3 regions of the Microbacterium sp. 1S1 genome follow, and region 2 is predicted to be linked to each of the others. Evidence: predicted binding sites of a transcription regulator. Region 2 holds the regulator's gene; each other region holds the start of a gene.
The links. The regulator LexA, encoded in region 2, represses DNA repair genes until DNA is damaged. The targets are predictions, from matches to a motif close to TCGAACANNTGTTCGA.
Positions count from the first base shown of each region.

Region 1: recA (recombinase RecA) is a predicted target of LexA. The motif match lies at 1,406-1,421, and genes of this name have one in related genera.
Region 3: FY549_RS15970 (HNH endonuclease signature motif containing protein) is a predicted target of LexA. The motif match lies at 1,333-1,348, and genes of this name have one in related genera.

Region 1 covers NZ_CP043430.1:2,353,054-2,355,294, reverse strand. The annotation lists gene recA (recombinase RecA) at 165-1,211, opposite strand; gene FY549_RS11325 (DUF3046 domain-containing protein) at 1,470-1,694, opposite strand; gene FY549_RS11320 (helix-turn-helix domain-containing protein) at 1,713-2,021, opposite strand; gene FY549_RS11315 (CinA family protein) at 2,163-2,241, opposite strand, start outside.
Region 2 covers NZ_CP043430.1:3,199,964-3,202,204, forward strand. The annotation lists gene FY549_RS15455 (histidinol-phosphate transaminase) at 1-45, opposite strand, end outside; gene FY549_RS15460 (LysM peptidoglycan-binding domain-containing protein) at 154-522, opposite strand; gene lexA (transcriptional repressor LexA) at 808-1,500, shown strand; gene metE (5-methyltetrahydropteroyltriglutamate--homocysteine S-methyltransferase) at 1,564-2,241, opposite strand, start outside.
Region 3 covers NZ_CP043430.1:3,304,036-3,306,276, reverse strand. The annotation lists gene FY549_RS15970 (HNH endonuclease signature motif containing protein) at 1-1,303, opposite strand, end outside; gene FY549_RS15965 (alpha/beta fold hydrolase) at 1,406-2,164, shown strand; gene FY549_RS15960 (ABC-F family ATP-binding cassette domain-containing protein) at 2,202-2,241, shown strand, end outside.

The DNA of each region.
Region 1 (2,241 bases), 850 kb from region 2:
GCGCCATACTCCCGCACCCTCATCCGACCGCACGCTCCGTCCACGCTCGCGTGCGGGGGCTCTGTCCGCGTGCGCCGCAGACGACCCATCGTGTCGTGCTGAGCCGCCGAAGAGAGGGATGATGGGGGCGATCCGTTCGGAATCGCCCCCACGCTGCTCCGTCATCAGGCCGGGCGACGCTCGGCCAGCTCGTCAGCGCCCGCGGCCGCAGCCGGGCCGCCGATTCCGAGCTTCTGCTTGATCTGGCTTTCGATGGCCAACGCGATGTCCGCGTTGTTGAGCAGGAACGTCCGTGCGTTCTCCTTGCCCTGGCCCAGCTGATCGCCATCGTAGGTGTACCACGATCCGGACTTCTTGACGATGCCGTGCTCCACGCCAAAGTCGATCAGGCTGCCCTCGCGGGAGATGCCGACGCCGTACAGGATGTCGAACTCGGCCTGCTTGAAGGGCGGTGCCATCTTGTTCTTGACGATCTTGACGCGGGTCCGGTTACCCACCGCGTCCGTGCCGTCCTTGAGGGTTTCGATGCGACGGATGTCCATGCGCACGGAAGCGTAGAACTTCAGCGCCTTACCGCCCGCGGTGGTCTCGGGCGAACCGAAGAACACACCGATCTTCTCGCGCAGCTGGTTGATGAAGATCATCGTCGTGTTGGTCTGGTTGAGACCACCCGTGAGCTTTCGAAGCGCCTGGGACATGAGGCGCGCCTGGAGACCGACGTGGGAATCACCCATCTCGCCCTCGATCTCGGCGCGTGGCACCAGGGCCGCGACCGAGTCCACCACGATGAGGTCGATCGCGCCCGAACGGACGAGCATGTCAGCGATCTCGAGCGCCTGCTCACCCGTGTCGGGCTGCGAGACGAGAAGCGAGTCGATGTCCACGCCGAGCTTCGCGGCGTAGTCGGGATCGAGAGCGTGCTCCGCGTCGATGAACGCCGCGATCCCGCCGGCCCGCTGGGCGTTGGCGATGGCATGCAGAGTCAGCGTCGTCTTACCCGACGATTCCGGCCCGTAGATCTCGACGATGCGGCCACGCGGCAGGCCACCCACGCCGAGAGCGACGTCGAGGGCGATGGAGCCGGTGGGGATGACGGCCACGGGGGCCCGCTCATCGCTGCCCAGCCGCATGACCGAGCCCTTTCCGAACTGGCGGTCGATCTGAGCGAGAGCGGTCTCGAGGGACTTCTCGCGGTCAGCGGGTGATGGCATGGTGTGCTCCTTCTGCGCGTGTGCTGCCGCCTGTAGGCTGTCGCGGCTCTTCCGGCTGGAAGGAACTCTCCGACAAGGCGTATGGCTTTCAGCCTGGTCCTCACGGTACGAGGGGCCACCGACATTCCGTCGAGAAGCCGCGGATCGTGAGGATCAGATCCGATTCACCACTTGTGCAGAAGACTACGCCCGCTTCGAACACATTTTCGACACCGCGCCCTCATCGGCGTGTCGGACATCCGCACATCGGCGGTCGCGTCACCGGCCACGTGGCTCCAAGCGCCCGACACCGTGGCGGCGGGCTTCGGGAACGTCCATGTCCGCACAGAGTGCCAGCCAGATGTTCCGCGGCGGCACGCCCGCGTCGAGCGCCTCGGCCGCCGTGCGCCCGTCCATGCCGGACAGCACCAGATCGTTCACGAGCGACGTGGCCCGGGCCTGGAACTCGGCATCGACGGCACGGAGGAACTCACTGCGTCGCATAGGGACCTTCTCCGAGACTCAGCGGAGCGAGAGCTCGGGCTCCACGGAGGCGACCAGGTCCTCGGGAACGACATCCGGGAAGACCTGGATGCCCTCGAGAACGGAGATGCGATCTCCGACCTCGCGCATGATCGTGGAGATGGGCACGTCAAGGGCCTCGGCCACCGAGGCGAGGATCTCGCTCGACGCTTCCTTCTGCCCCCGCTCGACCTCACTGAGGTACCCGAGAGCGACGGAAGCCTTGCTCGCCACCTGGCGGAGCGTCCGCCCCTTCTGCAGACGGAAGTCCCTCAGCACGTCGCCGATCTCCTGTCGTACAAGAATCATCGGAACCTCCTCCGCAGTTCGTGAATCGAGGTGTCCCTCGAAGAGACGGCCAGTCTAGTCCTCCTGGCTTGCACAGAATCTACCCTTGCACTCTGTGGTTTGAATGTGAGCACATCCGTATCAACCTGCGGCGGGGGCTCGCTATTCCCTCAGCACGGCGGCCAGCACACCAAGAACAGCCGCGACCGACTGCGCACGCACCGCGTCGCGGTCGCCGAGG
Region 2 (2,241 bases):
GCGCAGATCGTCGCGGAGCGGGAGATCGTTGAGGGAGATGGTCACCCTTCCCATGTTAAGAGGCCGGCGCGGCACCGAGGCCATCGTGACGGCCGCAGCGAGACCACCGGAACCTGCCTGCCTCTTCCAGGATCGAGGCGCGCCCTACCGCTGTCAGTCCGTGTAGCGAGCCGGAAGCGCGAGCTCCTGGCCGACCTGAAGCTCGCCGCCGCGCAGCAGGTTCATGCGGCTGATCTCGCCGATGACATCACGGGGGTCTGCCTCGGGCGCGATCGTGCTCGCGATGGACCAGAGGGTGTCGCCGGGCATGACCGTCACCGTCTCGACGGAGGCAGCCGGTACATCAGCGCCGGACGCGATCGCACTACCTCCGCTGAGGGCGGCGAAGGCGATGCCCGCCGCGAGCGGGAGGGACGCGAGTGCGAGCAGGGTGCGCCGGCCGCGTGCCGTGATCCGCAGCCGGGTGGCCGGTCGGGCCGATGCCGGAAGGGCGGTCGCGGTGCTGAGGCTGATGCTGCTCATGTCTGCTCCTTAGCTGTCCCGGCGCCGTCGGCCCGGGGAGGTTGGTGTAGCTGTCGCATCCGCGTCTCGGCCGGGAGCCGCGAATGCGAAGCTACGTTCCGAAGATATCTTCGATTTCGAACATCTGTCAAGCTGTCTTCGAAACCCGATTCGAGGAATCGCCCGACACGCTCGAACAGATCTTCCAGATCCGCGCTCTTCTCGGATACGGTTTCGATAAGGACACCCCACCACGAGCCACCGACATTCGAAGCGGCACGTCGGATCACGCAGTGAAGGAGCACCATGAGCGACACCTCAGCCCTCGAGTCGGAGGCGCCGCGCACCCGCCGTCGCAAGAGCCTCAGCCCGAAGCAGATGGCGATCCTCGAGGTCATCCAGACGTCGATCGCGCAGAACGGCTACCCGCCGAGCATGCGCGAGATCGGCGACGCCGTGGGTCTGAAGTCCCTGTCCAGCGTCACCCACCAGCTCGGGCAGCTCGAGCTCAGCGGCTATCTGCGCCGCGACCCGGGGAAGACGCGCGCCATGGAGGTGCTCATCGACCTGCCCGGCACCGGCACCGGCACCGAGAACCCTGCGGACGTCGCGACGCCCGTCGGTGACGCCGCCCTGGTCCCCCTGGTCGGTCGGATCGCCGCCGGAGTCCCCATCACCGCCGATCAGCAGGTGGAGGAGATCTTCCCCCTCCCCCGGCAGCTCGTGGGCAAGGGGGATCTCTTCATGCTAAAGGTCTCCGGCGAGTCGATGATCGACGCCGCCATCTGCGACGGCGACTGGGTCGTCGTGCGCTCGCAGAACACCGCGGAGAACGGAGAGATCGTCGCCGCGATGCTCGATGGCGAGGCGACCGTGAAGGTCCTCCGGCGTCGCGACGGCCACACCTGGCTCCTCCCCCGCAACTCCGCGTTCGAGCCGATCCTGGGCGACGAGGCCGTCGTGCTCGGCAAGGTCGTCGCCGTCATGCGCGCCGTCTGAGACGCACGACGAAGGCCCTCCCGGTGCGCCGGGAGGGCCTTCGTCGTGTCGGGGATCGCCGCGTCAGGCCGTGACGACCACGTCCTCGCGCACTCGGCGCGTGGCCTCGACGATGTTGCGGAGCGATGCCGTGGTCTCGGCGTACCCACGGGTCTTCAGTCCGCAGTCCGGGTTCACCCAGAGCTGGCGGAGGGGGATCTCGTCGACCGCGCGCCGGAGCAGCGACTCGACCTCCTCGACCGTGGGCACGCGCGGCGAGTGGATGTCGTAGACGCCGGGGCCGATGCCGTGGTCGAAACCGACCTCCGCGATGTCCGCGACGACCTCCATGCGGCTGCGCGCCGCCTCGATCGACGTGACGTCGGCGTCGAGCGCACGGATCGCGTCGATGACGACGCCGAACTCCGAGTAACAGAGGTGTGTGTGCACCTGCGTGGCCGCCGCCGCGCCGCCCGTCGCCAGCCGGAAGGAGGCCACGGACCAATCGAGGTACGCCGGCTGGTCGGCCTGCTTCAGCGGGAGCAGCTCCCGCAGTGCCGGCTCGTCGACCTGGATCACCTGGATGCCCGCGGCCTCCAGGTCGGCGATCTCGTCGCGGAGAGCGAGCGCGACCTGGTTCGCCGTCTCACTCAAGGGCTGATCGTCACGGACGAACGACCACGCGAGGATCGTGACCGGACCCGTGAGCATGCCCTTCATGTGCTTCGCTGTGAGCGACTGCGCATAGGCCGACCAGGCCAC
Region 3 (2,241 bases), 100 kb from region 2:
GTTCTTGCGCGAAGGTCACGGTGTGCGGAGGCGGCGGTCGGTCGATGGAGGTCCGGCCGGTGGGGCTCGTCCATTCCAGAACACCGCCTGGCCCCTGCTTGACGTGCCAGGGGGAGTGGTGCTTGAGCATGTGATGCCGGCGGCAAAAGGTCGCGAGGTCGTCGTGCACGGTCTCTCCGCCGAGCGCCGCGTCGTGATTGTGGTCGAGGTCGCACTTCCGCGGCGTGAGGCCGCAGCCGGGGAAGCGGCATCGTTGATCGCGGGCCCGCAGATGCCGGCGGAGACCCTCGCCCGGGCGGTATCGGTCGACGGCCAGCAGTGCGCCGCTGATCGGATGGGTGAGCACCCGATCCCAGCCGCTCGCCGCGCCGGCCAGTCGGCGAGCCGTGACCGGGTCGATCGGGATCACCCCGTCCAGCTCCGCGGGGAGGATCGGGGTGCCGTCCGCTGCCTCCTTCCGCTCGCCGTGCATCAGCGTCAGCACCGGCACCGTGACCTCGACGCGCGCCCGAAGCTCCGAGAGCAGTCCTTCTTCCGTGTCGTGCCCGGCCGGAGCGCCCGTCAGGACGAGGTCGGTCAGCAGATCGGCGCGGAGCTGATCCACGGTCCTATCGTCGAGGGCGCTCTCCTCCGTCTCCCGACGACGAGCCCGCGCGTTCTCCTCCCGCACGGCATGCGCCATCTGGGAGAGCCGGTCGTACATGCCGTGCACGAGGGCAGCCGGTCCACGCGCACCGAGCTCAGCCATGCCGTCATCCAGATCGGTCACCCAAACCCGGCGCAGCTCCCTGGCGTCGCGGTGTCGCTCGACGAGCGAGCGTTCCTGGAAGCGATCGGCCAGTCGGCGCACGAGTCGGCGTATCCGGTTCGGAGACTCCGCAGCGGCCACCTCGATCGCCTCCGTCGCGAAGCGCGAGCGGTCGTCCGGGTCATCGAGATGAGCACCCGCCGCCACGATCAGCCGCGCGTGTGCGGCGCTGATCCGCCCGGCGCCCTGGGCCTCCCAGACGGCGGGGAACCGCTCGACCAGCCAGGAGGCATGGGACATCCGCCGCTCGATCGTGCGGTCGCTGACCCGCTGTGCCGCTCCGATCTCCGCGGCGACCGTGCGGATCGCCATGTCGCCGCCGTCCGGATGCCGGGCCTGGCGGGCGATCTCCACCGCAAGGCGCCCCGCCATCGCGAGAAGCCCGTCGCGAGCCGCGTGCATGCTGCTCAGTGTCTTCTCCGCCGCTTCCAGCCCCGCCACCAGATCGGCGAGCGTCGCCATCTGGGAGTCGGTCGCATCGAGCAGTGCGGGCATGACGTCAGTCCAGCACCGACCACCGACATTCGAACGAAGCTTCGAAGGAATCTGGCCGAAAGTCGTATCACGAAAGGATAACGACCGTGGTTGACTGGCTCCGTGCTCCTGAACGTCATCGAAGCCGGGGAGGGCGACCGCGTCGCCGTGCTGCTGCACGGCATGATGGGGTCCGCCGAGAGCTGGCACCGTGTGGTCCCGCTGCTCGTGGAGCGCGGCTTCCGCGTCCTCGCGCTCGATCTGCCCGGCCACGGCCTCTCGCCGCGTGATCCGGAGCTCACGATCGAGACGGCGGCCGACGCCGTCGTCGAGACCCTCGCGCGGCACCGCCGCACCACGGAAGCGGCCCGCGTCACCGAGGACCACGCCCCGCTCGCCGTCGCCGTCGGGCACTCGTTCGGGGCCACGGTGCTCGCCGCCGCCGCTCCCCGCCTCGACCCCGGCCTCGCGGTCTACGTCGACGCGCCGCTCGCCCTCCAGGGCCACAACGATCGTGCTGCCCTCGTGTCGCAGTACGAGCACGACCGCCGCGCACGGATGTCGCCGGTTGAGCTCCGCCGCCTGCGCCCGTTCTACTCGATGGATGACGCCACGGTCGAGGCGCGGGCGGCCGAGCGGTTCGACCCGCCGACGGCGGCCTCGGTCTCCTGCGGTGCCGACGGCCATTGGACCGCCGCGCCCGGCTCCATCGTCGTCCGCGCGGAGCCCAGCGCCTGGGTCACCGACGAAGATGCCCGGCGGTTCGAGCATGGCGGGGTGACGGTGCGCAGCATCCCCGGCGCCGCCCACACCGTCTGGTACAGCCACTTCGAGGTCTTCACCGCCGCACTACCGGAACTCTTCGCCCCGTCCCTCGTCTGACCGGGCGACCGTCCGGCGCGGCTACCCTGGAGAGGACATGGCACATCTTCTCGGGGCCGAAGCCCTGCACCTCGAAT